DNA from 4 places in the Exiguobacterium sp. SH0S7 genome. Region 1 is predicted to be linked to each of the others. Evidence: predicted binding sites of a transcription regulator. Region 1 holds the regulator's gene; each other region holds the start of a gene.

Region 1 (7,675 bases):
CATCGTATTGAACTCTTTAATCGAAATGAGTCCGTCCTCATCTGCCTGCTCATTCGAAATTTCGTAGTATTTCCCACTGCGAATCAACACATCCACCGAGGCGTTCGGCGTCGTTTTTAACGTGACACCTGAAGTGACGGTTTTCGTCAGAACCGAGATGCCGTTAGGTGACGTCTCCTCACTCTCCTTGACCGTCTGAAGTTCGATTGGTTCGGCGTACACGCCAGACTTACTACCGATTTTCACGGTCACGCGAGACCCCGGTGTGAACCAACGCGCCGGTTGCCACGTATAGCGCCCTGATTCATCTGATTGGACCGTCGTCGATTGATAGTTCAACAATGAATCCGATGAATTCGATTGATACAAGTTTTTCGTCACGCTGACAAACACCGGCGTGTTCGGTGCCGTCTTCCCGCTGATTGGGCCTAAGACACCGGTTGGCGGGTCGAGCGTGAGCGGCACATATTTCGATGCCCATAAGTCTAACCGTCGCTCAAAATCGTTCCACTTAAAAATCATGTCATACGATTCATTCGTCTGTAGCGTCAGTTTCCCTTGCTCCCAAACGAATGGATCGTCTTGATAGGCTAAACGTGCAGTCAGCTCAGTCCATGGAATCGGTAAGGCTGTTCCATCGACGAGTGTCGCCGTTCCGCTGACCTCATAGGGACGACCTACCTCATAGCGAGTCGTCGTTTTCGGAACATTAATATTCAATTGCCATGGCGCTTTCCATAAAGACTCCGGTGTGTAGACCTCCGTCTTCTTCATGCCAAAAACGTACCAAGGACCGTGTTGTCGAATGTCAGCGTCATCAATTGGTGCCTCTTTCCACTCATTCGTGCTGACGTTATAACTGACATAGAATGTCGTATACATTTCTCGCGTCATAAAGTAGTAGGTGCCGTCTTTCCACGTAAGATTACTTACGTCTGGCGCATCTTTCTCAATCCATCGTTTCGTCGCCAAATCGAAAATAAACATGTGCTCCGAGTCATCGCTTTTGATTACGAACCATTGATTCGCTTCTTTGATGTGACGGGCCCACTTCACCTGTCCTGAATAGGAACTGATTGTCTCAAGCACTTCTCCTGTAACCGTCCGCTTCGTCACTTGACCGCCGGCGAACGCGAGGACGTTCCCATCGTCGAGCAAACTGTATACCTGACCACTGCCTTTCGTGAGTGATCCGCGAATATCACCTGACATCGATGTGATGATATACTTTTCGTCATCAGCCCATAACATCATTCCTGTTGTTACATTCGTTGAGACGAGTCGATTCTCACTTCCTGCTTCGATTGGGAATGTCGTCGCTACATTCGTACGTATATCCCACATCACCCACTCCGGCCACCCTTTTAACATAAATCGGCCGTCCCCGATCGCATAAATATTATAAGCAGCAGACACTCGAATCGGTAATGTATAGACTTCACCGGTCTTCACATGTACGAGCGTCTCAGGATCTCCCGAGCGCCACACATATTCACTATTTCCTACCACTTCTCCCGCCGGAATAATTTCAGGCTTGGCATAACTATCTGCCCGAACATCTAATCCGGGCGCCGCCACCATGACGAGCACAACGAGTATGCTCCATAACCATTTGTTCATCGTTCTCCTCATTTCTGTTTATGAATACATAACTTTCAAAAATAATCCATTTTTGATTTAACATTACTAATTTTAAGTTGTTTTTTCAAAATTGAATAGCCCTAAATTATAAAAAAAGAACACTCCGTCTCATGACGTAGTGTTCATTTCTCATTCATCTGTTTCATCAAATCCATCTGTTCTTTCACTTGCGCTTCTTTCTCACGTCGGAGCACACCGCGATACGTCACGCGCGAGATCGATAAGCTGATCTCATATAGGAAGAAGAGCGGCAGCGACACCATGAGGTGCGACGTCAAATCCGGCGGCGTGATGAATGCCGCGATGACGAACAAGGCGAAGTAAGCGTACTTCCGAATTTTCGAGAGGAAGTACGGTGTCACGACACCGATGCGTGTCAAGAACATCGTCACGACCGGAAGTTGGAACAACAGCCCGAACGGGATCGTCAGCTGCAACAGGAACGTGAAATAGTTCGTCGCTCCGATGATCTGTGTCAGACCGAGGTCTTGCCCGAGGTCCGTCGAGATATCGAGGACGAGCGGGAACAACCAATAGTAGGCGAATGCGAGACCGATGAGGAACAAGATAAAGATGACCGGGATATAGGCGAGCGTCCATTTTCGTTCATTCGGATGCAGACCAGGTGCGACGAACGCCCACAGTTGATACAGTAGAAATGGACCCGATGCGACGAGCCCGATGACGAGCGCCAAGTTCAAGTAGATCATGAGCGGGTCCGCGACCCCAAAGGCGTTCAGCTCGAGCCCTCGTTCGACGAGGTCCGCCTGCAGATAGGCGAGCACGTACTTGACACTCGGCAAAGCGATCAGAAAGAAGGCAAAGACGACAAATGCCGACAGCATCAGTCGTCTCCGCAGCTCTGTCAAGTGATCGGACAGTGCCCGTTCTTGATCAGGTTGATGGCTCATGGCTTACTGCTCTTTCTTCTCAATTTCTTTCTTGTCGGTCTCGTCGTGCTCTTTCATCATACCGTTCGTGGCATTTTTGAACTCACGGAGCGTCTGCCCTGCTGCCCGGCCGAACTCTGGCAATTTCTTCGGCCCGAAGAGGATGAGCGCGATGATGGCGATGACGAAAATACTGACGCCACCTGGCATACCGACGACGAGTGATGATTGTAGAAATTCCATTATTGATGGACCCCCTCAGCGGATGGATAGTGTTGCATAAAGTAAATGAGCGACTGGAGTTCGATCGACAAGTCGATATGATGGACGCGGACCGTGTCCGGTACAGTCAATCGTGCCGGCGTGAAGTTCAAGATCCCTCGAACGCCATAGCGGACCAAATCATCGGCGACCGGTTGCGCGTAAGCGGACGGGACCGTGAGGATGGCGACATCGATCTTGTTTTGCTTCATGATCTGTTCCATCTCATCGACGTGATGAATCGGGACACCTGACATCGTCGTGCCGACTTTTGTCTCGTCTGCGTCGAACCCGACGACGATATGTGTGTTATTGTTTTTAAGGAAGTTATAGTTGACGAACGCTGTCCCGAGATGACCGACCCCGACCAAGGCGACGTTCGTGATCTCGTCTTGATTCAGCGTCTTACGGAAAAATTCTAACAGATACTGTACGTTATAGCCATATCCCTTTTTACCGAGCGCACCGAAGTATGAGAAGTCACGGCGAATCGTTGCCGAATCGACCTTGACCGCCTCGCTCAGTTCAGCAGAAGAGACACGCTGTTTCCCTGACGAATGTAGGCTTTGGATAAACCGATAGTATAGTGGCAACCGTTTGGCTGTCGCTTGCGGAATCTTTGGTTCGTTTTGACTCAACGGAAAGAGCCTCCTTTTTACGACGCGTTTCAAACGAATCTGATTTCATACACCTTGATTGTAAACGAATTCACATAAGCACTCAATGAATATACCTGAAAAGGGGAAGAAATAAAGTATACTAAACAGAGAGAAAGGGGTTTTTTCACTTGATCCTACTGCAAGTCAACAACTTATCCAAATCGTTCGGCGTCGAGCCGATTTTAGAGAATGTCAAACTAGAAATCCAAGAAGGCGAACGCGTCGCCCTCGTCGGCCGCAACGGCGCCGGCAAGTCGACACTGTTAAAAGTCATCGCCGGCGAGTACAACTATGACTCGGGCGACATCATGAAGCCAAAAGACGTGACGATCGGCTATCTCGCCCAAGACTCAGGATTAGAATCGAACGAGACGATGTGGAACGAGATGCTCACCGTCTTCACCGACTTGATCGAACAAGAGAAGACGCTCCGCCAGATGGAGCAAGACATGGGCTCGGAGCGCATCTTGAACGACCCGGCCGCCTACGAGCGTCTGCTCGCGGCGTATGACGAGGAGCAACACACGTTCAAAGACCGCGGCGGCTATCAGTACGAAGCGACGATCCGCTCGATCTTGCACGGGATGCGGTTTTATCCGGACGACTTCGAACGTCGGATCGATACGCTCTCAGGCGGACAGCGGACACGTCTTGCCTTAGCGAAGATGCTCCTGCAAAGCCCGGACCTGCTCATCTTGGATGAGCCGACGAACCATTTGGACATCGAGACGCTCAGCTGGCTCGAGAAATATTTGAGCGGCTATAAAGGTGCCGTCCTCATCGTCTCCCACGACCGTTACTTCCTCGACCGCGTCGTCTCTGTCGTCTACGAGCTGTCACGCAACCGCAGCCGCCGCTTCGTCGGGAACTATACGAAATTCCTCGAGCAGAAGGCCGCGCTCTACGAGCAAGAGAAGAAACAGTTCGATTCGCAACAAGAAGAGATCGCCAAGATGCAAGACTTCATCCAACGGAACATTGCCCGGGCGACGACGACGAAACGCGCCCAAAGCGTCCGCAAGCGGCTCGAGAAGATCGACCGCATGGACGTGCCGGACGGTGATGAGCGGAGCGCGGTGTTGTCGTTCTCGATCAAACGTCAAAGCGGGAACGATGTGTTGAGCGGCAGCGACCTCGCCATCGGCTACGAAGAACCGATTGCACAGAACTTGCGTTTCCAACTGCAGCGCGGCGAGTCGGTCGCCCTCGTCGGCCCGAACGGGGTCGGCAAATCGACGCTCCTCAAAGTGTTGACGAAACAACAACCACCGCTCACCGGTGACATCCGCTACGGTACCGGCGTCGAGATCGGCTACTACGACCAGGAACAACAGAACTTGTCGGACGCGAACCGCGTCATCGATGAGATTTGGAACGACTGGCCGCTCATGCGCGAGCAAGAAGTCCGCAGTCTACTCGGCCAGTTCTTGTTCAGCGGCGACGACGTCATGAAACGCGTCCAAGAACTATCCGGCGGCGAACGAGCCCGGCTGACGCTCGCCAAGCTCAAGCTCGAGCAACCGAACTTGCTCGTCTTGGATGAGCCGACGAACCACTTGGACCTCGACTCGAAGATGATCCTCGAGAACGCGCTCGTCGACTATCCCGGGACGATCCTGTTCGTCTCCCACGACCGTTACTTCATCGACCGGCTCGCCACGCGTGTCTTAGAGATCACGCCGAACGGCATCGATGAGTACCTCGGCGACTACTCGTATTACGTCGAGAAGAAAGAAGAGCTCGAGGACCTTGCCCGGCTCGCCCGCGAGGAGACGAAACAAGTCGTCGTCAAGAAGCAGCGCGCCGACAAGGAACAGCAGCGCGAAGAACGCCGGTTGAAACAGCGGGTCGAAGAGATCGAGCTGACAATCGAGCGCCACGAAGCTCGGCTTGAAGAAATCGAGCAGCTGTTATGCGAACCGGACGTGTTCAACGACTTCGCCCGCGCCCAAGAGCTGTCGACCGAGTCCGACGCGACGAAAGAGTCGATCACGGAACTGTTCACAGAATGGGAGGAACTCCATTCATGATGCGTTCCCGTGCCATGCGGATCGATTGGATGCATGCGTTCCTGACCGGGTTCGTCTACATCGTGCCGAGTGGGACCGAGTATATCTCGGAACTCATCCGCGGCGAGGCGACGAACGTCCCGATCATTTTATTTTACTTCCTGCCGATTGTCGTCGGGTTTATCATCCAAACATGGTCCGGTATCATCATCAGCCTCTTCAGCGGCTTGCTTATGAGCACGTTGTTCATCCGGCTCGTCATTTGGCCGATCGATGTCACGGTGCATAGCTTTTATGCGCCTGGCTCGGTCTGGGGCCACTTTTATCGAGAGACGCTGTTCATGTGGGTGCTCGCGTTTATCGTCTACGTCGTGAGCCGGGTGAATATGTGGTATCGAAATAATTATCGACAACCGAAAAACTGACGAAAGAGCGCCAATCCGCGTATAGCGGAAGGCGCTCTTTTATTATGATCGAGTATGCTGTTTGAACGTAAAACCCATCGTTAAAAAGATGTAGGGGAATGCCAACAAAATTAAATGGAAATATCCTATACTACCAAAGATGACTTCATCTTGTGCCGGATCAGACATCTCGTCTAAGTAAATGCCTAGGCTGTAGCTATACCAAATCACGTAAGCATAAAAGAATGCTGAAATACCGTAAATAATCTTTCCAATAAGATTTGTTTTACTCGTAGTCACCCCTACTAAAAGAAGGATTGGATAGAGGATTAGCAACGCGATTACAATGAAAAATAACGAATCTGGTTCAAAGTATTGAATGTTCATAGTTTACCTCGCCTTTAATAGTCTGGATTACAAAGTGCTTTATACGTATCCAACAATGAAACATCCGGTCGATTCGTATCTAGATTCCAAGATGATTTCCAAATCGTAGTCGGGTTAACTGCATGACAGATAAATTGATCTTTGAGCTTCGGGCGGTTTGCCGTACTTGTCGCTTGATACGAAGCGTCTGCTACAACTTCAGACCACATCTGTTTTCCGATAGCAGTTGACCCAAAAACGCCTAATAATGCGCCACCCAAAGTATAGCTAGCTGTAATATACGTTCGTGCACATGTCCGTGGATATACAGAAAAAGTATTAGAGTCCGTATACTTCGACGCTGTATTATCGATTGTATCCGAGCAGAACAATGGATCAGCGACTAAAGGATAATCCGTTCCTTCATAATCAATATGTTGGATCAACTGTTGGTCTTTAATCTCATAATATGTTTCGACTTCGTTTCCATTACTGTCTTTCGCCCAAGGGGAGCCAATGAAGACCTCTACCTCACCTTTTTCATTCACAATTTTGTACTCTCCATCTTCGTGAATAATTCGACTACCTTCTAATAGTATTCAAGATTGCTAATCAATTTTCTAGATGTCTTTTTTATCAAAACAAAAAGGACAATAGTACAACAATTTTCTTAGGTCATGAAAAATATACTAGGCTTATGGCCCTCAAAGTAACCATTTCCCATTTTTGTGATTATAATTTTATCCAGAGTCCACTATTAAAAAGATCACCATAAAGTGACGAGCCCGGTTCATCCGACTGTCAGATAGACTATGTAAACGAACAACAGAAAGTAGGTGAAATCAATGGAGTAGACTAAAAATATCCGCTTGATGGATTATGAATTGCGTCCCATCCATGCGCACATATTATTGGCCGGCTGACTATCGATACTCACTTGGCGCATTTTCTATAAAGTCTACCGTAGTTGCAGTTCTTTTCTCGTCGTCACGTTCTTCATCGAAGACAAATGAAAAAGGCTCACAGAGACGGACAATATCCGTTTCTGTGAGCCTTTTTTAGAAGTAGCGCAGCGGTTGGAAGCCGCGCGTGTGGAAGTCGAGCTTGATACCGTCTTCCGTGATAAAGAAGACGTACTCGTTCGTATCGACGTCGCGGACGAACACTTTATAAAACGTCAGCGTCTCTTCGCGGTTCGTCACATAACGGGCCTCATGGGCCGAGATGACTTGCGCGAACAGTTGTTGTTCGTCGAACTCTTTGACGAGCGCATCGAACTTGGCCGCTTCTTCCTCTGTCGCCTCACGGCCCGGGAAGAGCTCGTAATAGGCGTCGCTCGCTTTCGGCTGCACGCCGAGGTTACGGTCAACGACGATGACGCTCTTGATGTCTTGGTCTTCTAGATTCTTATAACCATACAGCGTCTCGATGAGTGTGTTCTCACC
Region 2 (7,675 bases), on a different contig from region 1:
GGCATCGCCTCGGCTCACGGGACGAACCTTGTCGATCTGCGCGGGGAATCGTGGGATGCGACGAGCTCGCGTTGGCTCGACGTCTTATCGACGAAACACGGCGAGACCGTCATTCAACTGTCTTCAGAGCAATTTCAAAAAGAGTGGCAGCACGGTAACCCGAGTCCATGCGTCTACCATTTGACCGAGCCGACCGAATGGAAATCACTCGGTGGGACGGAAGCGACCGGTCGTCTGCTCGGCGGTTGTATCGACGTCCTCTTGCATACGATTGGGACGCCTTACGGTGACGTCGCTCAGTTCCAACAGACTCATTTGAACGATGAACCGATTCTTTGGTATTTCGAGAATGCCGAGATGGATGTACCGGCACTCAAACGGACCCTGCTTCAAATGAAGTGGGCCGGTTGGTTTGATCACACGACAGGCATCTTGTTCGGCCGCAGCGATGCCCAACCACCGGTACAAGGTTATACGGCAGAAGACGTCTACGCTGAACTAAAGGAACTACTCAACGTTCCCATCATTTATGACATCGACTGCGGGCACGTGCCACCACAACTGACACTCATTAACGGTGCCCATGCCTCGATTCAAGTCGAGGACGGGAAAGGCACGCTCATTCAAACGTTCAAGGGCTGAGGATTCAGCCCTTGATTTTTTGTAGCAATTCGGTCAAATGTGTCCGATAAAATCCTTCGGGAAACCTTTGAACAGATCCTTCGATTGAAGGCACTAATTCGAGCCCACACCCGTAACTCGCACCAATCAGCACCCCTTCAAAATAGACGGCCTGATCGATCAAGCTATGTGTCTTCCAACCGTCCATCCCTTCCCATAGCCGCTTGAAAGCCATATCTCCGAGTTCCATCTCACCTTTCATCGCATAATAGACTCCTTGTGACATCTCGATCGCGGCGATGAACGAGTAATCATCACCCAATAGTCGCTCCATTTCCTTAATCTGTTGCCCGAGCTGCTCGACGCGGCCGTAGTGGATGGCATAAAGTGCCTCTGACAAAGCGAGACGCACTTTGGCCACGTGTTCGTCCGTGAACTGAATGTACTGCCTTGCTTTCACAAACGCCTCATTGATCCGTTGTTCGTCTTTCAGGTAAAGAGCACATAATGCAATCGTCCGATTCACATCGTCGGCTCGATAATACGTTCTCGTCTGATGCATGTGTTTAAGGGCAGAATCTAGATGATGGATGGCCCCAGATAGATTCCCTTCATACGTCATTTCTTTCATGACGAGAAGCATCGCATATTCAATCCGAGTTCGTGACGACATGTTTCGCACGTCTAACAATTCCAATCGATCAAACTGTTCGCTCGCTTCCTCAAACTGATTCCACAAAATGTAGTAGTAAGCTTTCCCGATGAGTGCCATCGCCAGCTCATCTTTTTCATCGAGCCGTTCGAACAAATTGATTGCTCGCTCATAATAAGTTAACAGTTCACTGCGCTTATCGCCATGTTTTAAGTTATCTCCCATAATGACGTATGCCTTCCCTTGCCACACCGAGTTCATCTCTGTCGTCAAATATGGGGATAGCGCCTGCTTGGTAGCTTCCTCGTCCCATGGATTAAGGCTCAATTGGGCGTATTCGATGTCTTCGACGAGCGCTTGCAGCTCCACCTCGCGAGGATCGACAAGTAACGACTGAACCGACACGTCCAACCGCTTGGCAATCTCGCGCAGACTGCGCATCGACGTTTCGGCTTTCCCGTTCTCAATCATACTGAGCATCGATTTCGTGATGATGCCGTCTGCGAGTTGACTTTGCGTCAACTTTTTTTCTTTTCGTAACGTCTTAATCCGCTGTCCAATCATAGAGCACCTCTTAAAAGTTAAATTTAATTGAACTTATTGTTTACAAATCTCTCTTTGTCGTCTATTATAATGTTAAATCACATTGAACTTAATTGCAAAGGAGACTATGTATGACTACTTCTACCTCGAACTTGCACGTGTTGTTGCTCGGGAAATTCATGTCGTTATTCGCTTCCAGTCTATTCACGTTCGTCGCCGGATTGACGGTGCTGACAACTTCCGGTTCCGGGCTCCAGTTCGCCCTCGTCTTACTGGCCGGGACGTTGCCTCGTGTTCTATTATCACCGTTTGCCGGTGCATATGCTGACAAATTGAACCGAAAACGCGTCATCATCACGATGGAATCGGTCAACGGGCTATTGTTCTTCTTGGCCGGGGCCGCGAGCCTCATTTGGACGTTCGGCGTTCCTGCTTTCTTGATTATTACATGTCTGCTTTCTATCGTCTCCACTTTCTTGTCTGTCACGTTGACGAGTTCGATTCCACTCCTGTTCGACGAAGACGGGCTTCAACGCGCCAATTCGCTCATCCAAAGTATCATTTCCGTCTCAAGTATTGGTACGCCACTTTTAGCCGGGGCGCTGTTCAAGCTATTACCGATTTCAGCGTTCTTGTTCAGCTCATCCCTCTTGTTCCTCATTGCCGCCCTGTTCGCCTCACGTCTCACATTCCAAGCGTATGAACATGCTTCCACCGATCAATCGACGTGGGACGACGTCCGCTCCGGTTTCCGCTATTTGAAACGCCAACGCGTGCTATGGACGCTGACGATTCTTGCGGCGTTCCTCAACTTCTTCTTCGTGGCTTCGGAAGTACTGTTCCCGATTGCCGCCTTGCAACAGATCGGGGTCAGCCCGCTCCAGTTCGGCTTTTTAGAAAGTATGTTCGCAGTCGGATTTTTAGTCGCCTCTCTTGCCCACGCGCTGCCGTTCTTTAAGATCAAGTATCGTCTAGCGACGGTCCGCACATCGCTTATCGTCATGAGTTGCCTCTTTATCGGCCCGGCCGTTCCGCTCTATTTTGACTTCTCGGTCACACCCGCCATCGTCTTCCTCACCGGATTCGCTTTGTTGAGCGGTTTCTTCATCATCCGCGTCAATATTCCCATCCAACTGTTTTTGCAGACGAACACGGAACCAAGCTACCTCGGTCGTGTCATGGGTGTCCTCGAATCACTCGCCATGGGGATCACCCCGCTCGGTTTCGTGTCGTTCGGGTTATTGAGCGAATGGATGTCGGTCACGTCACTTTATACAATTTGCATGGTATGCCTGCTTTCGATCACGCTGTTCGCGATGCATCGCATCCGTCACGATATCGCGGTTGAAAAAGCGACGGTACTGGCTGAAGTCGAAAGCGCGCCGACGCGTCAATGAACGAAAAAAAGACATCGAACGTTTTTCAGTTCGATGTCTTCTCTGTTGATGGAAGGACTCGTTTCTCTAACAAGAACGGTCCGAACGGGATGACCGAAGCCATGACCGCGAGGACTAACACTTTGAAGCCCCAGTTGAAGCGCCACGCCATGTAAACCGCTGCCGCCACGTAAGCGACGAACAGGAAACCATGGGCCGCACCGACGATGCTGACGGCTAGCGGCATGCCAGCCAAATACTTGAGCGGCATTGCGATCAACAATAAGAGCAGGAATGACATCCCCTCTGTATAACCGAGCCATTTGAATCGAGTTGCGTTCATATCCGTTCTCCTTTTTAATCGATGCTACGTTCATCGTAGCCGATAGAGGTGAAGTTTGTCACAGGAGAACGTTAGAAAGTCGTTAGGCTATTTGACGATTTGGTGAACGATGCGAAATTTTTGTTTCGACGAAGCGGCGAAGGAACAAACCGTCGACGCCGATTTTGCCTGCGTTGTAGCCCGCGACGAGAATCAAGACCGATACGATCAACATCGTCGGGTTCGTGCTGACCGTTCCTGACAATAAGAATGCCATGTTCATGACGAGTCCGAAGAAAGCCGCACTGCGTGTGAGGGCACCAAGCAAGAGACCGAGACCAACCAAGAATTCACCGTATGGAATTAAGATATCGAAAAGTGCTGCGTTTGGGATCGCGAAGTTTTCAAGGAATGTTGCCCACCAGCCGGCGACCGCCGGGTGATCTCCCGTCGCAAGCGTGAGCGCATTATTCAGAAAGCCTTCTGATCCGAACCCGCCTGTGATTTTACCCCATCCGGCTGTGAGCCATTGATAGCCGAGCCAGATCCGTAACACCGTCAAGATGCCGGTTGCGATATTGTGGTTTTGCCAAAACTTTGTGAACATGATAATTCCTCCTTTTGAATGGGTGAATGATTGCTTATATGTGATTACATTCACAATATATCACCCATGTTCATGTTTTCACATAGCTTGAGACAATAGTTCACGTTTCGTTCATATGTGTGTCACAGGTCAGTCACTTTTTGGAAATTGCACCAAAAAAAGCAACGTCTGCTCGAGACATTGCTTCCACTGATTTAAAGATCAACTTGTTGTGGCGGTTGGCCTTTTTTATTCATCACACGCATCGATTGCGGTGAGATTTTTAAAATGACGAGTTTTGGATCGTCCGGGCCGTCGAACCAGCCCTCAAGTTTTTCGTTCCACACTTTTTCTTTCATCGACTCGTCATCAGACACCGACGTCTCTCCTAAAATCTCTAGATACGTGTCGCCGACCCCGTCCCCGTCGTAGCCGATCAAGACGTGCGTATACGGATTGTTCTTCAACTCATCGACTTTATCCGTATCTTTCGAGGTTGCCGTATAGAGTGTCAGACCGTCATGGAAAAACGTCATGTATCGGCTGTGCGGCTTCCCTTTATATACCGTGGCCATCGTTCCCACGTTGCTTGCATCTAGAATTTGTTGTGCCATTGTTTTAGCATCCATTTAAAAAGCCCCCTTATCATAGTCACTCGTATAATCATTCCCTTGCGGCATTTGATTAAACACGAAGACACGAAAAAACCTGCTCGCCGAAGCGAGCAGGTTATAAAATTCCTTGGAAAGGAAGATTAGATTTTTTCAACGTTAGAAGCTTGTGGGCCACGAGCTCCGTCAGTGATTTCGAAAGTTACTGCTTGGCCTTCTTCAAGTGTCTTGAAGCCGTCGCCTTGGATTGCTGAGAAGTGTACGAATACGTCGTCTCCGCCTTCCATTTCGATGAAGCCGTAACCTTTTTCTGAGTTAAACCATTTTACTTTACCTGTGTTCATAATGAACCCTCCTGAAATAAACGCTGTGCGTTCTAGTAGTGCCTTACTAGAAAAAACTGACCAAAAAAAAGCACAAAACTTGTTGGATTATCTTTCATGAAAAATAATCCCAAGCGATTGTGAATTATGTTTCCAGCTATTCTTAATTAAGCACATATGTAATATACCATGGATAAATGCTTCTGTCTACTAAATACTTCGGTTTGCTAAAAATAATTTCAAAACGGGTACATCACATGTAGTGAACGTTAGGAGGACGACTCATATGATGAATCAAATTGACCGCACGCATATCGCTGCCACCATCGCCCGTCACGCGGCCTGGTCGACAGATGAGCTATTGACGGAGACGCTCGCTTGGCATCAAGCGACGCGACACGACCATTATCCTGACCAATCGAAGTCGTACCGCTCCCACTTGCCGATGACGGAACGAATCACACCGGTGACGAGTGCACTCCCGCTCGAGGTCGTCGACGATCTCATCCGGCCCGTCTGGATGCGTCGTCTCGACGCGGAACATTTGAATTTACTGCAGACGACACGCTATCACGTCGACGTGACCGATTACGGGGCCGTCGGGGACGGCAAGACGGACTGCACGCTCGCATTCCGGCTCGCGCTTCGGTCGAACCGCCACGTCCACGTGCCGGCCGGTGTCTATATCGTCCGTGGCGTCCGGATCCCCTCGAACTGCGTGCTTGAAGGTGCGGGACAACAGGACACGGTATTACGCTTGGCCGACGGTACACCGAAGCATCGCCGTCTGCTGCGAAATGCGACACCGTTTTATGGGAATCATCACATTGAGGTCGCCCATCTGACGCTCGACTGGAACGTCGAGCGCCTTGGCGACGTCGATCGGACGTCGAGTGGAGACACGGCTTCGAGCGCGTTGACGTTCGCCCACGTCAAATTCGCCTGGGTCCATCACGTCACCGCCAAAGGTGCCGGGCTGCACGCGTTCGATATCACCGCCCCTCACTATCATTACCTCGGGGACGGGTTGCGTGCCAAAAAAGGCAGCCGCTACATCTGGCTCGACCGCTGCGAGGCGACGAACTATGGGGACGACGGCATCACGACGCATCATAGCGACGCCATCTACATCACGAACTGCTATTGTCATCACCCGCACGGACGTACGCACGCCCACGGCTTCTCCAATTCAAACGGCATCGAGATCGATGACGGTTCGCGTCACGTCGTGCTCGTCAACAATATGACGGAAGGTTGTTTTGGAGGCGTCGAGGTGAAAGCCCACGGTACGTCCTCGGCCGCCCATGACGTTCATATTTTTGGGCACGTCTCGTATCGTGATAACCGGTCCTTCAACTTTCGCCACATCGGGCACCACTTGGCCGACGATCCCGAGTCGAAGACGGCGCGGTTCATCTCAGGGACGAATTTACTATCGATTGAACCGGTACGCTCGAAGCTATACGCCAAGTCGTCGCCCCGTAGCCTCGTCATATCGGCGTACCAAGACGTATTGATCCATGGCTTTACGGCTATCGGTGACCCGTCCTATGATTATACAGGACATCCAGCGCTCGCCGTCCAGTATAAGTCTCGGAACGTTCAATTAAAACGAATTGCCACAAGCGGGTTCGTTTCTAGCCGTGCCGACATCGAACTTTTCGGCGGCGACAATCGGACCGATCACGTCACAATCGAAGATGTCACGTGCCGGAATTCGGCCCCGATCTCAGTTAAGATCGGCGGACAGCTCGCTAACGTCGTGCTAAAACACATCGAAGGCGAACAAAAAAGTGGAGATGTCCTCATCTCCACGAGTAGCCCGGTCGAAGCGCACGACTTATTCGCTTATGGTTTCTCAAATCGGGTGCGAAGTGACGCTTGAGCCGACTCGACGAGCTCATTCAACCGGGCTTCGTCCAAATTGAGCGAACTGACCGTCTGTTTGGCCATCATCCGGACGATGGCTTTGTCGAGGAAGCCCATCCGCTCAAAGTCATAGCCGCTGCCGACAACTTCGACGAAGTAGGCGTGTGCTCGTAAATGTTCCCCGTACGCGCCTTCGAGCTCACGTTGCCGCTCCGCAACGGTCGGCGTGCCGGCGCACAAGTACAATCCGAGCGGACGTTCGAGCAATTGGACTTCGTTTTGCTTCAACCAGTCGGTCAGCTCGTCTTGAACTTTCCCCATCCGGATCGATCCCCCGACGATGACGTGGTCGACCGTTGCCCAATCGACGTCTGGCTCATCGACCAAGTTTTGAACGTGGACGTTTCCGGACAACCGTGCGGCCAAAAGATGGGCGACTTTCTCGCTCGTACCATATCGTGACGTATACGCAATCAACGTCTTCATCTCGTTTCCCCCTTATTAAGTCAGAGTCTACTCTTCCTATTCCCGAATGGTTTGGAGAATACTATACGCTTGAAAAAAACTCGCCGCTTGGGCGAGTTTTTTGTCATAGTTTGTACACTTGTGCCTCGTACGGACGAAGCGTGAACGGTTCGATCGGCTCCATATTGCCGATGACACGGTCTTTGACGTCATACGGCAACGTCCGTTCTTGTGTTTCAGCAGAGAAGTTGCACATCACGAGCCACGTCTCTCCTTCGAGCGTCCGCGTGAACGCGTAGACGGCTTC
Region 3 (7,675 bases), on a different contig from region 1:
TGGCCAAGAACAGGCCGTTCAGTTCGCCATCGACGACGAGGTAGGCACCGATTGCGAGCACGCCCCACGACACGAGCAGTGACGCAGCGACGACGAGCGACGAGTTGAAGAACTGGTTCGTCACGTCTTGGCGCTGTGCGGCGGCGTAACGATCGCTTCGAGCGAGCAAGTCGTCACGGGTCTGGCCGAGCTGGTCGTGCAACAATAGATCGCGGTACCCGTACATCATCTCGGTCACCCCGCTCGACAAGTCGCCGCGCAAGGCCCGAATTTCCTGGTCATGCTTCGCTCGGATGCCGGCAAACAAGATCGGAATCAAAAAGCCGGTCACGAACACCCCGAACACGAGCCAAAGGCTGACCGTCATCGAGAAGAACGTTACGAAGAAGATCGTGCTCAAGAAGACGAGCACTAAGATGATTGGCGGATAAAACACCCGCAAAAAGTAGTTTTGAAGGCTTTCGACGTCTCCGACGACACGGGCGAGCAAGTCCCCGCTCCGGTATTTGGCGAAGATGTTCGGCACGAGCGGTTCGAGCTGGCGATAAAACCGGACGCGCAGTTCGCTTAAAATCGTGAACGTCGCCCGGTGTGACGCCAAGCGTTCGCGGTAGCGGCTCCCCGCCCGAATGACGCCGAACAGCTTGATCAGGACGACCGGCACCATGAGCGCATAGAGGGGCGGCACAAGGCCGGCCCGCGACACGAGATATCCACTCGCCGCGAACAAGGCGACAGCCGCTAGGCCCGCTGTATAACCGAAGAAGATCGAGAGGATGATATCCTTTTTCTCTTTCATCATCCATTTTGTGATCGTCCAAAGTGAGTTCATCCTCTCACCCCTTTCTGTAGCGTGAACAAGTCTTCGTAGGCCGGGACAGCCAGTAACTGTTCATGCGTCCCGCTCGCGACGAGGTTCCCCTCGTCCATGAACCAAATCGCGTCCGCTTGCTTGATCGTATGGAGACGGTGCGCGACCGTGACAAGCGTCGCGTCACGCGACAACTCCTCGATCGAGCGTCGAACGATTCTCTCGGTCATCAAATCGAGACCGGTCGTCGGTTCATCGAACAAGATGATACCTGGACGTTTCAAGAAGGCACGGGCCAGGGCGAGACGTTGCCGCTCACCACCGGACAGTCCGTAACCACCTTCTCCGAGCTCGGTATTCAACCCGTCCGGCAAATTGGCGATGACATCGACGAGGCCGGCGGCTTCAGCCGCCCGCATGATGTCGGTCTCGTCCGCCGTCTCACCGAGGGCGATATTAGCGGCGAGACTGCCGGCGAACAAATACGGGTTTTGCGAAATATACCCGATTGTCCCGTACCAAGACGTATTGGTGAACGATTCGAGCGGCTCCCCGTCGACGAGGACGCGGCCACTGTCCGGTTTCACAAGACCGGACAGCACGTTCAACACGGTCGTCTTGCCTGATCCGCTCGCGCCGACCAAGGCGACGTGTGACCGTGCCGGGATGACCCCGCTCAGCGGGTGGAGCGTGAAGCGACCCCCTTCATATTGGAACGAGACCGCATCGAGCACGAGTTCGGGCGTCCGGTTTGTTAGCGGTCTGTCTCCCCATTCGATACGATCGTCCGGGGCGTCGAGCGCCTCGAAGATGCGATCGGCCGCACCCATGCTGCCACGCCCCGTATGGAAGGCGCTGCCGAGGTCTTTGATCGCTAAATAGTATTCCGGGGCCAAGACAAGAATCAAGAAGCCGGCGAAAAACGTCAAGTTTTGCCAAACGACCATCTGGAGCGCCACTTCTAAAGCGACGACGCCAGTGCTGAGCATCGAGATGAACTCGAGCATGAGCCCTGACAAGAAAGCGGTCTTTAAGACGACCATCGTCGCATCCCTGAAGTCGAGACTGCTCTTCTCGATCGCTTGCGCTTCTTGCTCGGCACGTCCGTATAGCTTGAGTGTCGTCAATCCTTGAAGGACGTCTAAAAATTTCCCCGAGAACTGGTTCATTTTCTCCATCTGCTCTTCAGACTTCTTCTGGGTCGCGATACCGATGATGATGAAAAAGATTGGAATGAACGGCGCGGTCACCATCATGATGACACCTGAGATCCAGTGCTGACTGAAGACTACGACGAGAATGAGCAGCGGGATGATCGACGTCTGGATGACTTGGGGCCAGTACTGGCTAAAGTAAGCATCGACCTCATCGACCGCATCCATATAGACACTGACTTTCTTCCCGGACTGTCCGGATAGAGACGTCTCGATCGGATTCGATGTGTAGCGGTCGAGCAGTTGACGTCGAAGCGTCCGCTTCGCCCGCTCCGACAAGTTGGCACCGATACGTCCCGAGACATACCCGAACAAGGCACGTGCGAGCAATGCGAGCACGAGCCAACCTAGAGATGGGATGACACTTTGGAACGATTCGTTTTTTAAAAATACTCGGTCGACGACGTCGACGATCAAATAAGCCTGAGCCAAGATGGACAACCCGATCATCACCGCGGCGATGACGAGCCCGACGATATGTCCTTTCTCGGCCAAAGCGAGAGCTTGCAGTCGTTTCACTGCGTTCATCCTTTCTAAACGTGCATGACAATTTTTCTTTGTGATGATTCTCACTAATTATAACTGATGTAAGGGTCCATAGCGAACGCTTCGCTTATCGAGACGTGCAAAAAAACGCCACGAATGCAGCGTGGCGTCAGTGTGTCGCTTGTTCGAAATATTCAGGGTGCAACGTCACGAGTTGACGGGCGTCGAACTGGAGAATGTCTTCTTTTCGCAGTCGCGATAAGATGTGGGACACGGTCTCGCGCGATGTCCCCGACAGTCTCGAGATTTCAACTGTCGTGAACGGACAACGTACGCGCACACCGTCGGCTTCTTTTTCTCCGAGGTCTTCAATCAAGTAATGGATTGTATTGATCACTCGGTCGCTCGCACTCGGCGTGATGATTTCCTGAACACGGCGTTCGTGAAGGTCAAGGATTCGATTCATCTGACTGACGATATGCAAGAGCATCGTCGCATTTCTTGAGACGAGCGCTTCAAAGCGATCCGTCGGCATATAAATGACTTCAATATCGGTCAGCGCTTCCGCCGAATGTTGGTAATATGTTTCCGTCAACAGTCCCCGGTACGGAAACAGCTGCTTCGGCTTCAAGTAGTCGGTGTATTGATGGGTCGCCGTTTCATTGCACCGCTCGAGCTTCACATACCCACTGATTAAAAAGTAGACGCGCTCACGCGGGTCGCCTTCCATGAATAAAAGCTGCCCTTTGCGGTACGTCCGACAGTATACGTGCGGTAGCAAGCTCTCTAGCTCGCGGCTCGTGCATTTATTGAAGATATCGAGTTGTCTTAAATCGTCGACTATCCATTGCTGTCTCATGATCAATCCCTCGCTTCCCGAACTGTTCATCTTTCTTTTAGTATACGAGATTCAACTTACGAAAACGCTTACAAATTCCGACGGTTTTCTGACAAGACAAAAGAGGGGTTGCCCCCTCTCCTCAGTCGAGCATCAATTCCATGATCGCATCTTGCAAATCGCGTTCGAGTTCGAGCGCATGGAGATCAAACAGCCACGCTTCGAGTCTCGTCTTCGACGCCGCCATCCGGTAGAGGCGGTCTTTCAAATCGTAAGATATCTCGGCGCGGTCAATGAAGCGATATAAGCGCTCCAGTCGATGACTGTTGTTCGTCACCTCGACAGGGAGCGACACCGTCACTTCCTCATCAATTTTACCGAGTTCGAGTCGTAACGTCTGCGTCTCCGGTTTATACTCGCCCGAACCGGTCACCCCGCGTACGAGTAATGTGACGGTCCGGTCTGACGGTAAGACGGACGTGTCGCCCGTGACATGAACGTGCAGGCTGCGCTCGTCCCAGTCGAGGGTGAACGTCGTCTCGGCGTAAGCCCCGGTCTCATAAGCCCGATCGGTCCCGTTATCCTCATACAGCGTGAACCTGTTCGATGCACCTGGGAAGACGACGACTTCGAGATCGGTCGGGTTGTCGGTGTCGTTGCGTCCAGAGCGATGAGCGGCCAGCGGGACGATCGCTCCAGCTTTCGCGAACACGGCCTGCTCGTCAAGTCCACGGAATATACGGATCGACTTGTCGCCTGAGTAACGATGACCTGTAAAGAAGTCGAACCAATCGCCTTTCGGCAGCCAGACGTTCGTCGCCGCGACGTGAAGCCGCTTGTTCATCGGCTCGACGATCGGTGATACGACGAGTTCACTGCCGAAGTAGTATTCATTCGGCACGCCATACGCCGCTTCTTCGTCGGGATGATCGTAATACATCGGGAGGATGAGCGGGAGCGCATCCTGATGATTACGCCGGTTCATCGTGTACAAATACGGGATGAGTTGGTGGCGGAGTCGTAAAAACGACTTCATCGACCGTTCGGACTCGAGACCGAAGCGCCACGGCTCTTTGCCGTTAAAGATACTGAACGTCGAATGCAAGCGCATGATCGGGCTGAACACCCCGAACGCGACCCAGCGCGCGGCGAGCTCATCGTCTTTCGACCCTCGGTAATGCCCGCCGATGTCGTGGCTCCACCAACCGTAACCGATATTCGACGCCGTCGCCGTGAAGTAAGGCTGAAACGCAAGCGATGCCCAAGAGATGAGCGTATCTCCCGAGAAACCGACAGGATAGCGATGGCTGCCCGGTCCGGCATAACGCGAGAAGATCAGCGGACGATTTCCGTCCCGGGAAATATCGGCCGCATGATAATGGTTTAACATCCACATCGGGTCGAGCCCTTCCATTTTCGATGTCGACCCTTGCTGCCAATCGATCCACCAAAAATCGACGCCGTCTACCTCGTGCGGATGATGCATCTGTTCAAAATACGCTTGGATGAAGCGTTTATCAGAGAAATCGAACGGGATGCGATCTCCGTTCGACGGGTCGAGCCCCATCGCTTCGGCCATCGCCACGTATTGGTCTTCGAACGCCCGGACCCCGTCGGCTGGGTGCAAGTTCAGCGTGACGAGCAGGTTCTCTTCTTTCAACCACGTCAAGAAGCCTTTTGGGTCCGGGAACAGATTCTTGTTCCATGAGTAGCCGGTCCAGCCGCTCCCGTACTCTTCAGGAACGTCGGTGACGTGCCAGTCCATATCGATGACGCTGACCGAGAACGGGATGTCTTCCTCTTTGAACCGGCGCATGAGGCCTTTGTACTCGGTCTCGTCATAGCGCCAGTAGCGGCTCCACCAGTTGCCTAGTGCTTTTCGCGGCAACATCGGCGTCGGACCTGTCAGCTTATAAAAATCGTGAAGCGCTTGCTTGTATTCGTGCCCGTAGCCGAAGTAGTACAAATCATGGATGCCTTTTCGTCTCGGCTCGACGAAACGGTCGTCTGTCATGAGAAATGAGTCCGAGTCGTCGATGACCGCATAGCCTTGCTTGGAGACGATCCCCTCCCCGAGCTCGGTCGCTCCGTCGACATGGTCAAGCGTTCGGGCCGTCCCTTTCAGTGTCCGTTCCGGGCCGTTGAACGTGTAGCGGCTATAATACGTACTAAAGTTCCCTTTCACGTCGACGTAGAGCGTGTTCGGCGCAAACGGTCCTTTCGTATAATACAAATGAACGTGATCGGTGATGATTTGCAGTTCACTCTCGTCCTCGATGATCCGGAAGTCAGGGACGTCATAGTCCCGGTTCCACACGACTTGGGTCGGTCGGTCTTCGAACACACCGTCCTCGGCGTACTCCATCCGGATCAACTGGCTCGTCAATACTGTGAAGCGATAGCAGCTCCCTTGGACGACGGCACGTTCATCTGCAAGTGGCTTCATTTGCTGTGTGTATACGTTCTCCTGTTCAAATAGACGCATAAGTTCGAGCGTTGCCGCTCTTCGTCACATCCTTCCCCCATATTAGTGCAACCGTTTACACAGATGATGATAGCAATGTCAGGTTTGACATACAACACCCCTTCCCCTTGTTCACGGTTCAAAAACGGCCAGTCCGCGTTATGCACAAAAAAAACCGTAGACGAGATGTCTACGGCGTTGATCATTGTTGGAGCGTGGCAGCGAGCCGGACTCTCGTCCCAACGTCTCCTCGGACAGCAGCGTGCGCCTGCTCGAGCGACGTGATGACGGATACGCGTCCATGGCCTGACTCGGCAAACTGCAAGGCGGCCCGAACTTTCGGTAACATGCTGCCCGGTGCGAACTGACCTTCGGCGATATACGTCTCGAGTTGCTCGTTGGTCGTTTCGGTTAACGCGGCTTCCTCGGTTGTCCCGAAATTGACGTAGACGTGCTCGACGGCCGTCAAGATGAGCAACATGTCCGCTTCGACGAGTTCCGCGAGCTTCGCGGCGGCAAAGTCTTTATCGATGACCGCCTCGACCCCGACGTATCCGTTTGGCGTGTCGATGACGGGAATTCCGCCGCCGCCGGACGCGACGACGATGTGGCCGTTGTCGACGAGGTCACGGATGACTGAATGCTCACAAATCGCTGTCGGGTACGGACTTGGCACGACGCGGCGGTAACCGCGGCCCGCATCTTCTTTGAACACATGACCTGTCGACCGTTCGAGTGCCGTCGCTTCCGCTTCTGAATAGAAGGGACCAATCGGCTTTGTCGGGTGACTGAAGGCACTGTCGTTTGGATCGACGACACACCGCGTCACGATCGGGGCGACGGAACGTTCGAGGCCATGCGACCGAAGCGCCTTCGTGAGGGCGTTCTCGAACCAATACCCGATCATCCCTTGCGTCATCGCTCCACAGACGTCGAGCGGCATCGCCGGCGTCGCCGCACTGTCCGCGGCCGCTTGTTGCAAAATCAAGTTTCCAACTTGCGGGCCGTTCCCGTGCGTGATGATGACGTCGACGCCTTCTTCGATAAGGGCGACCAACGACTGGGCCGTCGCCTCGACGGCCCGAATTTGAGCGCCCGCCGTCGCATCTTTTCCTTGTTGAATCGCATTCCCGCCTAAGGCGATGACTACTCGTTTGTTACGCATGCTCGATTCCCCCGATCATATGACTGAGATGTTGCCTGATACAATCCGTACGACTGCCAAGATCGCGAGTCCGGTCAAGATGCCGGCCACGATCCATTCGGTTTTCGTCAACGTTTTAATTCCGTTCTCACGCTGTGCTTTAACATAGAGCAGCGTCCCTGGTGCATACAGAAGTGTCGTGAGTAGCAAATAATCGATCCCAGCCGCATAGATCAACCAGATCCCGTAAATCGAGGCGACCGCACCGATAATAAGGTCACGTGTCCGACGTTCGCCAACGTTATAGCCGAGACCGTTTTTGGCGACTTTGACTTGGTAGAACGCCGAGAACGCATACGGGATCAAGATGGCGCTCGAAGCGAGTGAGAACGCAAAGTTATAAGCAGCGTCTGAGAACAAGAAGGTGAACAGGAACAACTGAATCAAACCGTTCGTGAGCCAGAGCGCATTGGCCGGTGCGTTATTTTTATTCTCTTTCGTGAACCATTTCGGGAAGACGCCGTCTTTACCGGCGACAAATGGGATTTCCGCCGCAAGCAACGTCCATCCAAGCCAAGCACCGAGTACCGAGATGACGAGGCCCCCGTTGATCAGCATCGCGCCCCACGGTCCGACAGCCGATTCGAGCAAATACGCCATCGCCGGTTGCGAAGCGTTCGCCACGCTCTCAGGGTTCAACAATCCGAGTGACATGATC
Region 4 (7,675 bases), on a different contig from region 1:
GTCTCGATGCAGCCGGTGCGCCCACATCCACACATGACCGCTTTCGCCTCGTCGCGCTCGACCGTGATATGCCCGATCTCACCAGCCATGCCGGACGCCCCATGGACGATGTTACCGTTTGTGATGACACCGCCGCCGACACCCGTACCGAGTGTGATCGCGAGTAGTTCAGACGCACCTTCACCGGCGCCTTTCCACATCTCACCGAGCGCGGCCGCGTTTGCGTCATTCTCGAGCACGGCCGGCAATCCGACTGCTTTCTCGAATTCGCCGACGAGCTCAAAGTTCTTCCACCCGATGTTCGGCGAGTATTCGACGACACCTTCTGAGAAGTTGATGAAGCCTGGAGCTCCGATTCCCGCACCCGCAAAATCTTGCTTCGCTTTTCCAGATTGCTGAAGGTACGCTTCAAACGAGGCGGCGATATCAGTCGGGATATGTACCCCATTATCACGGATGTCCGTCTTGATCTCCCACTTGTCTGAAATGATCCCGTTCATGTCCAGGACGGCCATTTTCACCGTCGTCCCACCGATGTCGATTCCTAATAACCACTTCATGCATTCCACTCCTCGTCTCAAATAAATCGCTTTCATCCAATAGTCTACACTATAAAACCTCTTGTGCAAACATTTGCACAAGAGGTTTTTCTGTCAATCTATTGAATTTTTTAGTTCATGCGTCAAAATAATTTTCGCCGTGTCATACTCGCGCTGTTCGATCATCCCACCAGCGTTCAATTCGTCTAACTCCATCATCATGAGACCGATCTCGGCGTCACGCTCTCCGATGTAAATAATCGTGCCAAACGATTTTAAAAACTGTTGCACGTCATAAAAGTTTCTCATTATTATTCCCCCATCGCGGTCAATACGTAGCGATACAGCAACGCTCGTGTCGCCTCGAGCGATGTTCGGTGCGTCCGCTCATAGCTGTGGCTCGACTCGATCCCAGGACCAATGAGCGCATGTCGTACGTCGTAACCAGCCGAGATTGCAGCCGATGCGTCCGAACCGTAGAACGGATAAATATCGACTTTGAACGGAATGTCGTGGTCGCGGCAAAGCTTCGTGAACTGACGACGCAACTCGAGATCGTACGGCCCTGAAGAATCTTTGGCACAGATCGATACCGTGTACTCGTCCGAGTGTTGCCCGTCCCCGAGCGCGCCCATATCGACTGCGATGTACTCGTCGACTTCGTCCGGGATCCCGGCGTTCCCGCCAAAGCCGACCTCTTCATAGTTGGAAATCAAATAGTAGACCGTATGCGGCAAGTCCGCTTTGACCAAGTCACGCGCCAAATCGAGCAGGATGGCGACCGACGCCTTGTCGTCAAGATGACGCGATTTAATATAACCCGTCTCCGTCTGTTTGAAACGGGGATCGAACGAGACGAAGTCCCCGACTTCGATTCCTAACGCTCGGACGTCGTCCGCCGTATGAACGTCGGCATCGAGACGTACTTCAATGTTCGCCGCCGTCCGCTCGGCACTGTTCGTGTCTTTATAGACGTGCACACTCGATTGATGGACGAGGATCGTCCCGTCCACCGCCTCGCCCGTTTCGCGATGGACGAGACAGTTCTCACCTTCAATCGCGGTCCAAGCGTAACCGCCGACTTGTGTCAGCCGCAAGCGTCCGCTCGGCAACACTTCCTTCACCATCGCACCGAGCGTATCGACGTGGGCGGTCAAAAGACGGGCCGGCCCGCTTTGTCCAGGAAACTTGGCCAGCAATGCACCTTTTCTCAACCGGCTCGTCTCAACCCCGAGGTCCGTGAGCTCACGTTCGACGTAACTGACTGCTTCGTGCGTCATTCCAGAAGGACTCGGGATCTCCACTAATCGTTTTAACGTATCAATCATGTTGTTACTCCTTTGTCATCGATGATATCCGAGCCAGTATAGTGTCCCGGTCAATAAAACTGCCAGCGCCGTGAACAACAGGCGCCATTTTTTTGTCGTCTCGTCAGGTAATCCGACCACGCCCGCCATCAAAAATCCACCGATGAGGCCCCCGGCATGGGCCGAGTGGTCCAAGCTGGCACCGAGGACGAAGGCGAGCCCTACGTTTAATCCTAACATAATAAACAGCGGTGGGCCGAGCGTCTTCATGAACAGCGAGCGGTCACGCAGTCCGAAATAGAGCAGTGCGCCGACGAGACCGAACAATGCGCCGGACGCCCCGGCCGAGATCGCCTCACTGAACGCGTAGGAAGCGGTCGACGCGATGACGCCCGCCAACAGATAGATCGTCAAGAATCTCGGTGACCCATACATGCGTTCGACGAGCGGGCCGAGCGACCAGAGCGCGAACATGTTGATCGCAAAATGAAACCAGCCGATATGAAGGAACATCGGTGTGACGAGGCGCCACCATTCGCCTTCGTCGATGAGCGGATTGACTTTGGCGCCGAATCGGATGAGCGTGTTCGGATCGAGCGTCGAGCCGAGTGATTCGGCGAGCCACATGACGACAAACGTCAACATCATGAGCGCATAGACGAATTTAGGTTCACCGAATGAAAATCGCTTCTTCAGCTCGGCTTTCCGCTGTTTATCGAGTGCGAGCGCGAGCGGCCGAAACCGGGCCTCATCTTGGTCATCGCCACACGCATGCCTATCGAGTCTCACCTTGGCCGCGATTTGAAACGACAACGTCTCAAGTCGCTCCTCATCGACGAGCGCGTCGCCATATATATGGACATGAAGCTTCGCACGCCCGAGTCGTGCGAGTCGGAACGAGCTCATGACCGCCTCGATCTCGATCGCGACATGGTTCGCCCACGCCTTATCTGTCTTTATGTACAGGTGATAGAGGTCTCCAGCTTTCGTGTCGAACAATAGCAGCGCGCGTGAAGGCTCGAGTATCCCTTCGACCCGACCGCCTGCCTCGACCGCATGGTAAATGTCTTCCCAAAAACATCCCGGTTGCGTCAACTGAATCCCCTCCTTTCCTTCTGTCTTAATTGTAATCCAATTCGATCGTGACGACAAAAGTTGGCGCTTTCTGAATCTGTCCGGTGCCCGTGGCAACGCATCAAAAAACGTAGCCGGCATACACCGACTACGTCTATATCGCGAATATATTATAAGACAGGTTGCATCGTTTTCAACAACACGTCTGCCGAATGGAGCATCTTCTGTTTCTCTTCGTCTGACAACTCGATTTCGACGACTTGACGCACGCCTTGGCGGTTGATGATTGCCGGCACACCGATATGAATATCGTTCAAGCCGTACTCTCCATCCAAGTAGGCACCGACCGTGAGCAATGTGTTCTCGTTACGTAGCACTGCTTTGACGAGACGAAGCAAGCCGAGACCGATCGCATAGTACGTCGCGCCTTTACGTTCGATGATGTGATACGCAGCGTCACGAACGTTGACGTAGATGTCTTCAAGGTCTTCCCATGTATACTCGTCGTTCTCTTCGAGTAGCTGTTCGACCGATTTGCCGTAAATCCGGGCGTTACTCCATGCCGCGAACTCGGTGTCGCCATGCTCACCCATGATGTAAGCGTGGCAGTTGCGCGGATCGACGTTGAAGTAATCACCTAGCATGTAGCGGAGGCGTGACGTATCGAGTACAGTCCCTGATCCGAAGACGCGATGTTTCGGAAGACCCGAGTATTTCCAAGCCAAGTGTGTCATGATATCGACCGGGTTTGACGCGACGATGATAATACCGTCGAAGCCAGAGGCCATGATGTCAGTGATCATCGCTTTCATGATTTTCGCGTTTTTCTCAACGAGGTCGAGACGTGTCTCACCTGGTTTTTGAGGAGCGCCGGCCGTGATGACGACGATATCTGCAGCACCGCAGTCCGTGTAATCTCCAGCCCAGACGCGCATCGGTGACGAGGCGAACGAGACGCCGTGGTTCAAGTCCATCGCTTCGCCTTCTGCTTTCGCCTTGTTGATGTCGATGATGACGAGTTCTTCACATAGGCTCGCTGTCGTCAATTGATACGCGAAGCTTGCACCGACCGCTCCGGCCCCGACGAGAGCGACTCGTGTTACTTTTGCATGATTTAATGTTTCCATGTTGTTTTTCCACCCTTCAAACAATCTGTTTCATGTTTTTGTTTTGTCTGTTACACCTAGATTGTAACATCATTCACAAACAGTCAATACAAGAGAAACCGTTTTCAGTTTGGCAATATTGTGACAAAATTCACAATCGTTTGAAACATCCTCATTTTCTGTACTACCCTTATGCGAATGCAAGAAAACCAATAGCTGCCGCGGAGGCGATCGCCAAGAAATTGACGGCGTCGTTGCCGAGAAAGCGCCATCCAGATACATAGTCGGTCGCTTCGCCGTGATGCAGCTTTTTCTCCGTCAGTTTTTGGCACGTCCGACAGCGATACTTCCGTTGTACGGTCGCACCGAGCAACGTATCGACGACGCTGCCGCTCAGACCGAGCGCAATCAATAGAAATAGCGTGCCCATCGTTATATTTAAGAACGGGAGCGATGCCAAGACGATGGTCGTCGCACCGGCGACAGACATGAGCGTACCGAACGGTGACACCCCACCGCTCGTCCCCGGTTCAACTTCACGCAATGTCAAAATAGAGCGCGGTCGGCGCGATGCGAGAACGCCGAACTCGGACCCCCACGTGTCACTCGTCGCCGCCGCGATTGAAACGACGTAAGCGAATAGCCACGCCTCGTTCGAAGTCATCGCCATTCCGACGGCGGTGAGCATGGCGATCCCTCCGTTCGCAAGCACTTGCACGAAGTCACGCGGTCCGGATTTTTCGACGATGTCATCGACTGACGTTTTGTCGCGGGCGCGATATTTTGAAGCGAGCGAGGACGTCGAAAAGAACACACCGAGCAAGTACAGCCCGAACCAGCCAAAACCAAACCCGATGACCGTCCCTGTCACGATCGTCAAGATCGCCCCAGAGAACGTCAACGACCGGAGACGATATCCGGCCAGTGCAACTAGACAAGTTACGAGGACGATTGAGAGCATCGAATCATTTCCCTTTCTGTCACGATCAGTTCGACAGGTATGTCGTGTGGTTCGATCGGTATTTCGTCGAGCACTTGTACGTCGTAGGCGAGCGCGATCGTCGCACCGCGATATGTCGCTAAGAAACGGTCGTAATAACCCCCGCCCCAACCGATCCGATATCCAGAACGGTCAAAGACACGGCCCGGGACGATGCAGGTATCGATATCGAGGTCGGTTTCCGCAGTCGTCGGCTCGAGAATACCCATTACTCCCGGCTCGAGGTCGCTGAACGTCCTGATTTCGTGGAACGTGAGCCCCTGTTTCGTTACTTTCGGCACCAACACCGATTTTCCTGCTTTTAAAGCTGTATCGATGAGCGGACGCGTATTCACTTCAAGGTCGAGTGACAGTGTGAGTGCGACCGTATGCGCTTGTTGCCACTCAGGGAGCGACGCCACGGTATGTAGGATCATTTCATCACGCCCGTCACGTTCTGTGAGCACGCGAATATTCGCATGAACCGCTTTTCGAAGTTCTTGTTTAGCTGTCATTTGTTATTCCTCCTATCGAAAAAAAAGGCCGCCACATGAGTGACGGCCGGTCTCAATTATTTCACTTCGCGGTAAAGCGTGTGACGACGGAGACGTGGGTTGTATTTGCGCAATTCGAGGCGCTCTGGGTTGTTACGTTTGTTTTTCTTCGTGATGTACGTGCGATCGCCTGTTTCTGTGCAAGCTAGTGTGATTTTAACGCGCATATCTTTCACTCCCATCTTACTAATGTTGTATCAAGTGCTTTTGCTTTACAGTCTAAGCATACTCAATTATCCTACCAAGTTTTTTTTGAAAAAGCAAGGTTATTTCACGTTCTTTTTCAAACGTTTCTGCCCGTACGGTGACGCGTCGAGCGGTAGGCACGTTTTTACGTTATCGCCGATCCCATACCGCGTCGCGAGCTCCTCGATCGAGAGCTGTTCACCGACATAAACCGTATCAGCTTCCGAGAGGACGCCGTTCTCAATACGATGGATCGCATCGAACAGGCCACCGTGCCCGTGCGGGTTGCGGGTCGTTTCAAATGACAACATAGTTGAGTATAACGGAACATATAGTGACTTCGCAAGTGAACGTGCCGCTGGAATCGTCATCCAATCAAAATGATGGACCGCTTTGAAGTTGACCATCGTCTGTAACTGTTGGACGAGTTTCACGTAGGCGACGTTCTGAGCAGCGATTTGGTTCATGACATGCTCTAGAAACGGACTCGTGAGTGGGACCCGGTACACGTGCACGCGATTGTGACGCTCGTATTCAGGCAATCCTTCACTGTGCGGTGTGAGGACGTAAACGGTCTCCCCGTCAGCTGCCCGTGCCTCGACTTCAGCGACGACGCGGTGACCGAGGTCACCCACGATATTGCCTGTATATTCTGGCGTGAGGACGAGAATGACCTCACCTTCTTCGCCACGCTCCTGCGTCACATAATAGTCGTGTGGAGATAGGAACGTATCGATATCAATGTCCACGTCGTCTAAGAACGGATAGACCGTGTAGTGCTCGTCTAGCAAGCGATCCGATAGCTTTCCTTCGTAGAGCGCCGTCTCGAGTTCAGCAAACAGACGGGTATGTTCCCGGAAACGTTCGGCGGCGTATTGCGCCGTCGTCTGGCCGTCCAAGATAAACGCCCAATCGCTCGAGACTGAGAGCACATAATGACGAATGAGCTGTCTCAAAGCCCGGTCGGCGAGTAGCGAGGTGTTCCGATAGTCAGCCACGTCTTTGACGAGTTGCGTCTCCATCGTGTGCAAATGTCTGAGCATCCATTCGTTGCGCTCGTTGATCCACACATCGCCGTAACCTTTCCGGCCCCACGTGTTCATCGAAACTTGTACTGTTTGCAGGTCTTGGAAATGACGCTCGAGGAAGAGTGCCGGCGTGATCGTCTCAATCCCGAATGCCTCTAGTCGCTCTGCGACTTGCCCTAAAAATTCAGGGCCCTCAAACCACCAATGGCCGAACAGTTCGGCGTCAAACGGTGCCGTGACGAGGAAAGGCGGGAACGTTTGTCCACCGTGCGCTTCTAAATGCGCCGCGAGCGTCTCGGCGAAATCGGTCGCGTGATTATCGATTTGATGTTCGGCCCATCCGCGGACGTAAAAGTCTTTTTCGTCGCTGTCGCCCGTGATGCGATGCATCTTCAGACCTGTGTCGAAGCGGATGCCCTCTGGATGCATGAACGCTTGAATGTATTCCCAGTCCCGGTCGTAGGCGAGATCGCGATAAAACTCGCGATAGTCCGGATGCCCCGGATAACCGATCATCGAACTCCAAATCTTCCCGGAGATGATTTGATCACGTGGGAACAAAGCGACTCCGTGCGGCGAATAGACAGGCGCACCGATGCCTTTGTCCGGCGTCGGATCGGCTTCGAGCAACGCGTGCTCATCGACGAACGTGTAGCGAATCCCTTCCTCATAGAGGATGCGGTCGACTCCTGGCGTATACGCACATTCCGGTAACCAAATGCCGGTCGGACGGAAGCCGTAATGCCGCTCGAAGCAGTTCAACCCGGTCCGAATCTCGGCCCGTGCCGCCTGATCGGTGAACAGATGCGGGTTGAAACCGTGTGTCGCCGTACATGTGACCATATCGATGAAGCCTTGCTCACGATATGTACGGAACGCATGGTTCAAATTTTTCTCCCAAT

The links. Region 1 encodes Rex, which represses fermentation and respiration genes when NADH is low (regulators of the CRP and FNR family bind a similar motif). Its sites were predicted from a motif close to TTGTGAAATATTTCACAA; they were not measured.
Region 2: EVJ22_RS13925 (DoxX family membrane protein) is a predicted target of Rex. The motif match lies at 4,160-4,177, and genes of this name have one in related genera.
Region 3: cydD (thiol reductant ABC exporter subunit CydD) is a predicted target of Rex. The motif match lies at 2,583-2,600, and genes of this name have one in related genera.
Region 4: EVJ22_RS01570 (L-lactate dehydrogenase) is a predicted target of Rex. The motif match lies at 4,166-4,183, and genes of this name have one in related genera.

The regions. Positions count from the first base shown of each region.
Region 1 is NZ_SJVA01000007.1:98,603-106,277, forward strand. It holds gene EVJ22_RS11585 (hypothetical protein) at 1-1,620, opposite strand, end outside; gene tatC (twin-arginine translocase subunit TatC) at 1,764-2,552, opposite strand; gene EVJ22_RS11595 (twin-arginine translocase TatA/TatE family subunit) at 2,556-2,774, opposite strand; gene EVJ22_RS11600 (redox-sensing transcriptional repressor Rex) at 2,774-3,430, opposite strand; gene EVJ22_RS11605 (ABC-F family ATP-binding cassette domain-containing protein) at 3,580-5,481, shown strand; gene EVJ22_RS11610 (hypothetical protein) at 5,478-5,885, shown strand; gene EVJ22_RS11615 (DUF2599 domain-containing protein) at 6,266-6,778, opposite strand; gene EVJ22_RS11620 (hypothetical protein) at 7,289-7,675, opposite strand, start outside.
Region 2 is NZ_SJVA01000015.1:20,367-28,041, reverse strand. It holds gene EVJ22_RS13945 (S66 family peptidase) at 1-642, shown strand, start outside; gene EVJ22_RS13940 (helix-turn-helix domain-containing protein) at 647-1,837, opposite strand; gene EVJ22_RS13935 (MFS transporter) at 1,948-3,213, shown strand; gene EVJ22_RS13930 (DUF3817 domain-containing protein) at 3,239-3,535, opposite strand; gene EVJ22_RS13925 (DoxX family membrane protein) at 3,618-4,121, opposite strand; gene EVJ22_RS13920 (pyridoxamine 5'-phosphate oxidase family protein) at 4,316-4,729, opposite strand; gene EVJ22_RS13915 (cold-shock protein) at 4,855-5,055, opposite strand; gene EVJ22_RS13910 (glycoside hydrolase family 55 protein) at 5,321-6,919, shown strand; gene EVJ22_RS13905 (flavodoxin domain-containing protein) at 6,883-7,389, opposite strand; gene EVJ22_RS13900 (glycoside hydrolase family 13 protein) at 7,493-7,675, opposite strand, start outside.
Region 3 is NZ_SJVA01000004.1:102,777-110,451, reverse strand. It holds gene cydC (thiol reductant ABC exporter subunit CydC) at 1-832, opposite strand, end outside; gene cydD (thiol reductant ABC exporter subunit CydD) at 829-2,553, opposite strand; gene EVJ22_RS08705 (Crp/Fnr family transcriptional regulator) at 2,681-3,370, opposite strand; gene EVJ22_RS08700 (glycoside hydrolase family 31 protein) at 3,492-5,834, opposite strand; gene arcC (carbamate kinase) at 6,016-6,978, opposite strand; gene arcD (arginine-ornithine antiporter) at 6,994-7,675, opposite strand, start outside.
Region 4 is NZ_SJVA01000001.1:284,607-292,281, forward strand. It holds gene EVJ22_RS01550 (ROK family glucokinase) at 1-560, opposite strand, end outside; gene EVJ22_RS01555 (YqgQ family protein) at 654-848, opposite strand; gene EVJ22_RS01560 (M42 family metallopeptidase) at 851-1,867, opposite strand; gene EVJ22_RS01565 (rhomboid family intramembrane serine protease) at 1,883-2,941, opposite strand; gene EVJ22_RS01570 (L-lactate dehydrogenase) at 3,091-4,047, opposite strand; gene EVJ22_RS01575 (DUF92 domain-containing protein) at 4,217-4,987, opposite strand; gene EVJ22_RS01580 (5-formyltetrahydrofolate cyclo-ligase) at 4,966-5,520, opposite strand; gene rpmG (50S ribosomal protein L33) at 5,577-5,741, opposite strand; gene EVJ22_RS01590 (1,4-alpha-glucan branching protein domain-containing protein) at 5,826-7,675, opposite strand, start outside.